2 regions of the Streptomyces sp. NPDC002785 genome follow, and region 1 is predicted to be linked to the other one. Evidence: riboswitches for the same ligand, from Rfam matches in the RefSeq annotation. Region 1 holds a riboswitch; the other holds the start of a gene.
What was found. Region 1 has a riboswitch for glycine ahead of gcvT (glycine cleavage system aminomethyltransferase GcvT). Riboswitches for the same ligand answer to the same signal wherever they lie in the genome.
Positions count from the first base shown of each region.

Region 1 (5,068 bases):
GGAGTTGCGCAGGTCGACGAGGACCAGGTGGACGTCCGTACCACCGGACAGCACGGAGACACCGACCTCGGTGACGTCCGGCTGGACCAGGCGCTCGGCGAGGATGCGGGCGCCGTCCAGGGTGCGCTGCTGGCGCTCCTTGAACTCCTCGGTCGCCGCGACCTTGAACGAGACGGCCTTGGCCGCGATCACGTGCTCCAGCGGACCACCCTGCTGGCCCGGGAAGACCGCCGAGTTGATCTTCTTGGCGAGTTCCTGCGTCGACAGGATGACGCCACCGCGCGGACCGCCGAGGGTCTTGTGCGTGGTGGTCGTGACGACATGGGCGTGCGGCACCGGGTTGGGGTGCAGGCCCGCGGCCACCAGGCCGGCGAAGTGCGCCATGTCGACCATCAGGTACGCGCCGACCTCGTCCGCGATGCGGCGGAAGGCGGCGAAGTCCAGCTGACGGGGGTACGCGGACCAGCCGGCGACGATCAGCTTCGGCCTGGACTCCTTGGCCAGACGCTCGACCTCGGCCATGTCCACGACGCCGGTGTCGTCGACGTGGTACGGGACCACGTTGTAGAGCTTGCCGGAGAAGTTGATCTTCATGCCGTGGGTCAGGTGACCGCCGTGGGCCAGGTTCAGGCCCATGAGCGTGTCGCCCGGCTTCAGCAGCGCGAACATCGCGGCGGCGTTGGCCTGCGCACCGGAGTGCGGCTGGACGTTCGCGGCCTCGGCGCCGAACAGGGCCTTGATGCGGTCGATGGCGATCTGCTCGACGACGTCGACGTGCTCACAGCCGCCGTAGTAGCGGCGGCCGGGGTAGCCCTCGGCGTACTTGTTGGTGAGGACGGAGCCCTGGGCCTCCATGACCGCGACCGGAGCGAAGTTCTCCGAGGCGATCATTTCGAGGGTGGACTGCTGACGGTGGAGCTCGGCGTCGACAGCGGCGGCGACGTCCGGGTCCAGCTCGTGGAGGGAGGAGTTGAGAAGCGACATCAGGTGGTCCCTTTGGGTCTCAGTTGCCGGAGAACTCGGTGTACTCGTCGGCGGAGAGCAGGTCCTTCGGCTCCTCCGCCATGCGTACCTTGAACAGCCAGCCGCCCTCGAAGGGAGCGGAGTTCACCAGCGACGGGTCGTCCACGACATCCTGGTTCGCCTCGGTGACCTCGCCGGTCACCGGCGAGTACAGGTCGCTGACCGACTTGGTCGACTCCAGCTCACCGCAGGTCTCGCCCGCGGTCACCGTGTCACCGACCTCGGGGAGCTGGACGAAGACGACATCGCCGAGCGCGTTGGCCGCGTGCTCGGTGATGCCTATCGTGGCCACACCCTCCTCGACGGCCGACAGCCACTCGTGCTCCTTGCTGTACCGCAGCTGCTGGGGGTTGCTCATGTCCTGAATTCTCCTGTACGCGGGGGAGTGCTGATGAACGGTGGTCTTACGGTGTGAGACGCGACTGCGTCACTTCCGAGGTGCGCGGACGTCACTTCTGGCGCTTGTAGAACGGCAGCGCCACGACCTCGTACGGCTCGTGGCTGCCCCGGATGTCCACTCCGACGCCCGCGGTGCCGGGCGTGGCGTGCGAGGCGTCCACGTATGCGATGGCGATCGGCTTGCCCAGGGTGGGCGACGGGGCGCCCGAGGTGACCTGGCCGACGAACTGGCCCTCGACGACGACGGAGAAGCCGGCGCGCGGCACCCGGCGGCCCTCGGCGATCAGTCCGACCAGCTTGCGGGGCGGGGCGGTCTCGGCGCGCTCGGCGGCGGCCTGGAGGGCCCTGCGGCCGACGAAGTCGCCCTCCTTCTCGAACTTCACGACCCGGCCCAGACCGGCGTCGAACGGGGTCAGGTCGGTGGTCAGCTCGTGCCCGTAGAGCGGCATGCCGGCCTCCAGGCGCAGCGTGTCGCGGCAGGAGAGCCCGCACGGGATCAGGCCGCGGGAGGCGCCCGCCTCGGTGAGGGCCTTCCACAGGTGCTCGGCGTGCTCGGGGGCGACGAACAGCTCGAAGCCGTCCTCGCCGGTGTAGCCGGTACGGGCGATCAGCGCGGGGACACCGGCGACCGTGCCGGGCAGGCCGGCGTAGTACTTCAGACCGTCCAGGTCGGCATCGGTGACGGAGGCAAGGATGGCGGGGGACTCGGGGCCCTGGACGGCGAGCAGCGCGTACGCGTCGCGGTCGTCGCGCACCTCGGCGTCGAAGCCTTCGGCCCGCGCGGTCAGCGCGTCCAGCACGATCTGGGCGTTCCCGGCGTTGGCGACGACCATGTATTCGGTGTCACCCAGGCGGTAGACGATCAGGTCGTCGAGGATGCCGCCGTCCTCGGCGCAGATCATCGTGTAGCGGGCGCGGCCGACGGCGACGGTGCCGATGTTGCCGACCAGCGCGAAGTTCAGGAACGCCGCGGCCGCGGGGCCGGTGACGGTGATCTCGCCCATGTGCGACAGGTCGAAGAGACCGGCCCTGGTGCGCACCGCGTTGTGCTCGTCGCGCTCGCTGGCGTACCGCAGGGGCATGTCCCAGCCCGCGAAGTCGGTCATGGTCGCGCCCAGCGAACGGTGCAGGGCATCGAGGGCGGTGAGACGGGGGGCGGTGCTCATGGATGTGGCTCCCAGGGCATGACGACGAGGAAAATCCCTCCCCATCTGTCATCGGAACCTGAGAGGTTCGCCGAGAGCCCCCTGAAGGGAGTCGGCTTGCACCTTGGGTGGAGCCGCAGAAGCGGCCCGCTTTTCAGATCTGCCTCATCCACGCGGTACGGGGCCTGAGAGATTCAAGGGAGGAACTTGCTCCTTCGGCGCCCGGCACATGCAGTGACCGGAACTCTCCCGCGCGGATTCAAGCGGCCTTTATGCAGTTGGCCGGGTCATCATTGCATGCATCGCACCGGAGTGGAGCCCCGGTCCCTCACGGGAAAACTGCGGCGCGGATGGTTGTGCCGCATTGCCTTTTCTTTACACTTCATGGGCATACGTGGGGTGACCCGACAGGGGGAGGGCGATGACGTTGCAGCGGTACGCGACGACCGCGGGGGCCGCGCACGGCGCGATGCCCGCACAGCCAGGGGCTCAAGCTGCGGAAACGCTCGGCACGCACGCGCCCGTCGTACGGGATCTGCGGGAGCGGGCCGGGCGCAGCCCGCGCAGCCTGCATTTCGCGGCGGGCGACGTGGTGGTGGTCTCCGGGCTGCCCGGCGGCGGCAAATCGACGCTCATCCGGCGTGCGGTCACCACGGTCCGCGCCATCGACTCCCAGGACACCCGGGACCGCTGGGCGCGGCTGATGCCCCGTTTATTCCCGTATGCCCTCTACCGCCCCCTCGTTCGCGTCGCCCACTACTGGGGGCTGTGGCGGGCGCTGCGCTCCGGTGAGTCCCTCGTCGTCCACGACTGCGGAACGCAGTCGTGGGTACGCGGCTGGCTGGCCCGTGACGCGCGGCGCCGGGGCCGCGCCCTGCACCTCGTCCTGCTCGACGTCACACCACAGACGGCGAGGGAGGGCCAACGGGAGCGCGGACGCGGCGTCTCGGGATATGCGTTTGCCCGGCACCGCAGGGCGGTGGGGAGGCTGCTGCGGAACACCGAGACCGGCCTGCTGCCGCCCGGGTGCGCTTCGGCGGTGCTGCTCGACCGGGAGGCGGCGGGCAAGCTGGGCCGGATCGCGTTCGCGGACGCATAGGGCCTGAGGGGGCGAGGGGCCGGAGGGCCTGGCGGCCGGACGTTAATCTTCTGCCGGAAGGCTCGGGCAAGAAGGGGAAGCAGTGGACATTCCGGCACAGGTCCAGTCCCATCCGCAGAGCGGATGGCCGGCCAATGAGCTCGAAGAAGTTCTGATGGCCTCGGTGGGCAGCCCGGAGGCGGGCGGACGCCTCGTCGAGGTGCTGGGGCGCAGTAACGTCTGGGTGCCCCTGCCCAACGGCGGCGGACCCGACTCCCCCGACCTGGACCTGCCCACGCTGGAGATCGAGGGCGCTGCGTACGTTCCCGTATTCAGCTCCGAACAGCAGTTCCTCAGCTGCGTCGGCACCCGTATGCCCTTCACCGTCGCGCCCGCCCGCGAATTCGCCCGCGGCCTGCCCCCGCAGCTCGGCATCGCCGTGAACCCGGGCGGCGCCGTCGGGATGCCGCTGCCGCCGCCCGCCGTGGCGGAGCTCTGCCGCGCCGGACGCACCCCGCTGGACGGACCGGACAGCGGAGGCAGGGTCCGGCTGTACGAACCGGCCTGGCAGGAGGAGCCCGTCGACTTCCTCTCCGCGGCGGCCGGCGAATTCGAGGAGAGCGGTGTCGTGCTCACCGCCCGCCGGGCGCTGGCCAGCATCGAGGGCGGCGAGCCCGTCCTCTTCATCGGCGTCGAGTTCTCCACCTGGGAGGGCGCCGGACGCAACGCTCCGATGGACGCCCTCGGCCGTGCGCTCGGCCGGGTCGGGGTGCCCTGGCCGGTCAATCTGGTCCTGCTCGACGTGGCGCAGGACCCGGTCGGCGACTGGATGCGGGAGAAGGTCCAGCCCTTCTACCGGCGCGCGGGCCAGTAGCGCCCGGCGCCGCGCCCGCGGACGCCTTCGCAATGGATCACCGCGTCGACCCGAGGCGTCAACTCGGCGCCCAAGGGCTGTCCCGTAATCCGTGGTGGATCAGCGCGCGGCGTCAGATGTGGTGCATCGCAAGGCGGAGGGACGCCCACATGCTGGATGTATTCGGGCGTTCCGACAGCGCGGCGAGGTGCCGCAGCTGTCGTCGCGCGCCCACCAGGGATTGCGGAACAGCCCTTGGCCCCGCGACGCCGCCTCCCATTTGCCGGTCGGTCTAAGCTGGTTCGATGGCTGGTGCCACGGCATCATGCCGCACCCGTGTGGCCCGGGAGCGGCGGGCCGACACAGTGGATCGAAGAGGGGCGGGACCAGGTGAGTGCGTCAGGCACCGCGGCGGCCGGGCAGGTCGAGCACATGCTGCGCCAAGTCACGCCCGGGCGCTACGACGCGTACGAGGCACTGCTGCAGGCCCTCGCGAACGGCCCGATCTGGATGCTCCTCTGGCACGGCCGGGCGGGCTCGCCCGACGCCCAGTACGGGAACATGGAGATC
Region 1 covers NZ_JBEOVN010000005.1:50,287-55,354, forward strand. Annotated here, with positions in the region: gene glyA (serine hydroxymethyltransferase) at 1-984, opposite strand, end outside; gene gcvH (glycine cleavage system protein GcvH) at 1,004-1,381, opposite strand; gene gcvT (glycine cleavage system aminomethyltransferase GcvT) at 1,473-2,588, opposite strand; glycine riboswitch at 2,732-2,829, opposite strand; gene ABTZ94_RS02875 (AAA family ATPase) at 2,989-3,666, shown strand; gene ABTZ94_RS02880 (enhanced serine sensitivity protein SseB) at 3,749-4,519, shown strand; gene ABTZ94_RS02885 (enhanced serine sensitivity protein SseB C-terminal domain-containing protein) at 4,889-5,068, shown strand, end outside.

Region 2 (5,068 bases), on a different contig from region 1:
ATGAGCTCGCGCGGCGGCGCAACCGCGCAGGCTGACCCGGTCGGCGAATCGCGTGCGGCGATTGTCAGTGCCGTAAGGCAGCATCGATAAATGTGAGAGCCGCGCCCACCATCCTGCATCTGGACATGGATGCCTTCTACGCCTCTGCCGAGCAGGCGGCGAAGCCCAGCCTGCGCGGCAAACCGGTCGTGGTGGGCGGGCTGGGGCCGCGCGGAGTCGTCGCCACCGCGTCGTACGAGGCACGGTGCTTCGGGGTGCACTCGGCGATGCCCACGGCGCAGGCGCGGCGGCTGGCCCCCAACGCGGCTTATCTGGTGCCCCGCTTCCTGCTGTACCGGACAGTCAGCGACCAGGTGATGGAGCTGCTGGGGCGGCTCTCCCCGCTGGTGGAGCCGCTCAGCCTGGACGAGGCATTTGTCGACCTGGAAGCCGGTGGGACGGCCGATGACAGCGCGTCCGCGCGGGAGATCGGTGAGCAGCTGCGTACGGCCATCAAGGCGGTATCCGGACTCACCGGCTCGGTCGGGCTCGCAGGCTCCAAGATGCTGGCCAAGATCGCTTCGGAGGAAGCGAAACCGAACGGGCTGCTGCTCATAGAGCCCGGGACGGAGCGTGAGTTGCTCGCGCCCATGTCGGTACGGATCCTTCCCGGCGTCGGGCCCGCGACGGCGGACCATCTGCGCCGCGCCGGGATGACGACGGTCAATGACCTGGTCGAGGCGGGTGAGGCGGAGCTCGTACGTCTGCTGGGGAAGGCGCACGGCGCCTCGCTCCACCGCATGGCGTTCGGATACGACGACCGGCCCGTGGTCGCGGAGCGCGACGCGAAATCGGTGTCCGTCGAGGACACCTTCGACGCCGACCTGCACGACCGGGTGCGGGTCAGGGCGGAGGTGGAGCGGCTGGCCGACCGGTGTGTTCAGCGGTTGCGGGGCGCCGGGCGGTCCGGGCGGACGGTGGTGCTGAAGGTACGGCGGTACGACTTCTCCACGCTCACGAGGTCCGAGACGCTGCGTGGGCCCACGGACGACACCGCAGTGGTCCGGGAGGCCGCCGCACGGCTCCTGGAGGCCGTGGACACCACCGGCGGCGTACGGCTCCTGGGCGTGGGCGTCACGGGCCTAGCCGACTACACGCAGGAGGACCTCTTCGCCCAGGCCGCCGGTGAACACGCCGCGACCGGGCAAGCGGCCGAGGAGGAGGCAGCTGCGGGGGACGACGGGGACAGGCTGGTGGACAGTGCCCAGGAGGAGGCCCAGGAGACCGCTGAGCAGCTCGCCGCACGCCGCTGGCCCGCCGGGCACGACGTGCGTCATGACACATACGGCCATGGCTGGGTGCAGGGCAGCGGTGTCGGCCGGGTCACGGTGCGGTTCGAGGAGCCCGGGTCGGCGCCCGGCCGGGTGCGCACGTTCCGGATCGACGATCCGGAGCTGCAGCCGGCTGATCCGCTGCCGCTGGTGCGAAACCCGGTGGACTATTCGTCCTGGCCGGCCAGTCTGCCGAAGTCCCTGTTCGGCCCGGGCTCCTCGGGCGGGGAGTCCAGACCGTAGTGACGGTAGAGCTGGAGTTCCTGTTCCGGCGAGAGATGGCGGCCGACGCCGAAGTCGGGTGCGTCCCTGATCAGTGCACGGTCGAAGGGGACACGGAGCGAATCCTCCACGAATTCGCTGGGTTCCAGCGGGACGAACGCGTCCCGGCTGAACAGTCCGGTGCGAACGGCCGCCCACTCGGGCACGCCGGTCGCGTCGTCGAGGTACACCTCGTCCACGGTTCCGATCTTGCTGCCCTTGCGGTCGAACGCCTTGCGGCCGATCAGACGGCGCGGGTCGATGTCGGTCTGCACGGTCCCTCCCACTGGTCGCGGCTACTCCACAAGCACTACAGAAGTGCAGATCCGGGGGGTTGGCCACTCGAGAATTGCGCCGCGAACCCCGCTGGTACGCTGGTTACGGCTGCTGACCCCGTGCGGGAGAGTCCTCCGGAGCGAATCCGAAGGCGCCGAAGGAGCAAATCCTCCCCGGAATCTCTCAGGCCCCCGTACCGCACGGACGAGGTCACTCTGGAAAGCAGGGCGGGTTCCGTGCGGCCGAGTGCCGGTACGGTTCCCTTCCTCACCGACGGTGAAAGCCGGTACGCCTCAGGGCGCGCCGGTGAAGCTCTCAGGTTGAGATGACAGAGGGGGAGGCCGTTCGGGCACCCGCCGTGGTGCCCCTCGCAGGTCGTGACAGACCAGGAGGCCTCCACCATGACCCCCCGCCGCACTCCGCTCTCCCAGCTGGAGCAGGGCATTCCCTTCGAACAGCGCCACATCGGACCCGATGCCGAGGCGCAGGCGAAGATGCTCGCCCAGGTCGGTTACGGCTCGCTCGACGACCTGACCGCGGCCGCGGTGCCCGACGTCATCAAGAGCGCGGAGGCACTCCAGCTGCCGGCCGCCCGTACCGAGGCCGAGGTTCTCGCCGAGCTGCGTGCCCTCGCCGACCGCAACCAGGTGCTGGCCCCGATGATCGGGCTCGGCTACTACGGCACCTTCACCCCGCCGGTGATCCTCCGCAACGTCATGGAGAACCCCGCCTGGTACACGGCCTACACGCCGTACCAGCCGGAGATCTCGCAGGGCCGCCTGGAGGCGCTCCTCAACTTCCAGACCATGGTCGCGGAGCTGACCGGACTGCCCACCTCCGGCGCCTCCCTGCTCGACGAGGGCACCGCGGCCGCCGAGGCCATGGCGCTCTCGCGGCGCGTCGGCAAGGTCAAGAACGGCGTCTTCCTGGTCGACGCCGACGCTCTGCCGCAGACGGTCGCCGTCATCGAGACCCGCGCCGAGCCGACCGGTGTCGAGGTCGTCGTCGCCGACCTCTCCGACGGCATCCCGGCAGAGATCGCCGAGCGCGGTGTCTTCGGTGTTCTGCTGCAGTACCCGGGCGCATCCGGGGCGGTACGGAACATCGAGCCCGTCATCGAGCAGGCCCACGAGCTCGGTGCGATCGTCACGGTCGCCGCCGATCTGCTGGCCCTGACCCTGCTCACCTCACCGGGTGACCTGGGTGCGGATATCGCGGTCGGCACCACGCAGCGTTTCGGTGTGCCGATGGGCTTCGGCGGACCGCACGCCGGCTTCATGGCCGTACGCGAGAAGTTCGCCCGCAGCCTGCCGGGCCGCCTCGTCGGCGTCTCGGTCGACGCGGACGGCAACAAGGCATACCGGTTGGCCCTGCAGACCCGCGAGCAGCACATCCGCCGTGAGAAGGCCACCAGCAACATCTGTACCGCGCAGGTGCTGCTCGCCGTCATGGCCGGGATGTACGCCGTCTACCACGGCCCGGACGGACTGCGGACGATCGCTCAGCGCACCCACCGCTACGCGACAATCCTGGCCGAGGGCCTGCGCGCCTGCGGCATCGACGTCGTGACCGGCACCTACTTCGACACCCTCACCGTGCGCATCCCGGGGAAGGCCGCCGATGTCGTGGCCGACGCCCGCGAGCGCGGTGTCAACCTGCGGCTCGTCGACGCCGACCTGGTCTCCCTCGCCTGCGACGAGACCACCACGCGTACGCAGATCGCCGCCGTCTGGGCCGCTTTCGGCGCCGACGGGGACATCGAGGCGCTGGACGCCGCGGCTGTCGACGCGCTGCCCGAGGGCCTGCTGCGCACCGAAGAGATCCTCACCCACCCGGTCTTCCACCAGCACCGTTCCGAGACCGCGATGCTGCGCTACCTGCGCAAGCTCGCCGACCGGGACTACGCGCTGGACCGCGGCATGATTCCGCTCGGCTCCTGCACCATGAAGCTGAACGCGACCACCGAGATGGAGTCGATCACCTGGCCCGAGTTCGGCGCACTGCACCCCTTCGCGCCGGCCGAGCAGGCGCAGGGCTTCCTCACCCTCATCCGTGAGCTGGAGGAGCGCCTCGCCGAGGTCACCGGGTACGACGCGGTCTCGATCCAGCCGAACGCCGGATCGCAGGGCGAGTTCGCCGGCCTCCTGGCCGTACGTGCGTACCACCGGGCCAACGGCGACGACCAGCGGACCGTCTGCCTCATCCCGTCCTCCGCGCACGGCACCAACGCCGCCAGCGCCGTGATGGCCGGCATGAAGGTCGTAGTGGTGAAGACCGCCGACGACGGCGAGGTCGATATCGAGGACCTCCGCGCCAAGATCGAGAAGCACCGCGACGAACTCGCCGTGCTCATGATCACGTACCCGTCGACGCACGGTGTGTTCGAGGAGCACGTCGCCGACATCTGCGCCGAGGTGCATGACGCCGGCGGTCAGGTGTACGTCGACGGTGCCAACCTCAACGCGCTGGTCGGCCTCGCCAAGCCGGGCCGGTTCGGCGGCGACGTCTCGCACCTGAACCTGCACAAGACCTTCTGCATCCCGCACGGCGGCGGCGGCCCCGGCGTCGGCCCGGTCGGTGTGCGCGCGCACCTCGCGCCGTACCTGCCGAACCACCCGCTGCAGCCCGCGGCGGGCCCGGAGACCGGTGTCGGACCGATCTCGGCCGCTCCGTGGGGCTCGGCCGGCATTCTCCCCATCTCCTGGGCGTACGTACGCCTGATGGGCGGGGAGGGCCTGAAGCGTGCGACGCAGGTCGCCGTACTCGCCGCCAACTACATCGCCAAGCGTCTCGAACCGCACTACCCGATCCTGTACAGCGGCCCGGCCGGGCTCGTCGCGCACGAGTGCATCGTGGACCTGCGGCCGATCTCCAAGGCCACCGGCGTCAGCGTCGACGACATCGCCAAGCGTCTGATCGACTACGGCTTCCACTCGCCGACCATGTCGTTCCCGGTCGCCGGGACGCTGATGATCGAGCCGACCGAGAGCGAGAACCTCGCGGAACTCGACCGCTTCTGCGACACGATGGTCGCCATTCGCGGCGAGGTCGAGAAGGTGGCCTCCGGAGAGTGGAGCGCGGACGACAACCCGCTGACCAACGCTCCGCACACTGCGGCGATGCTGGGCGGGGAGTGGGACCACGGATACAGCCGTGAGGTGGCGGTCTTCCCGGCCGGAGTCTCGGCCGCCGACAAGTACTGGCCGCCGGTGCGCCGGATC
Region 2 covers NZ_JBEOVN010000230.1:3,391-8,458, reverse strand. Annotated here, with positions in the region: gene ABTZ94_RS32915 (MerR family transcriptional regulator) at 1-35, shown strand, start outside; gene ABTZ94_RS32910 (DNA polymerase IV) at 93-1,553, shown strand; gene ABTZ94_RS32905 (PRC-barrel domain-containing protein) at 1,478-1,846, opposite strand; glycine riboswitch at 1,960-2,056, shown strand; gene gcvP (aminomethyl-transferring glycine dehydrogenase) at 2,249-5,068, shown strand, end outside.
Region 2: it holds a riboswitch for glycine, as region 1 does, so the genes downstream of both, gcvP (aminomethyl-transferring glycine dehydrogenase) here and gcvT (glycine cleavage system aminomethyltransferase GcvT) in region 1, are expected to answer to the same signal.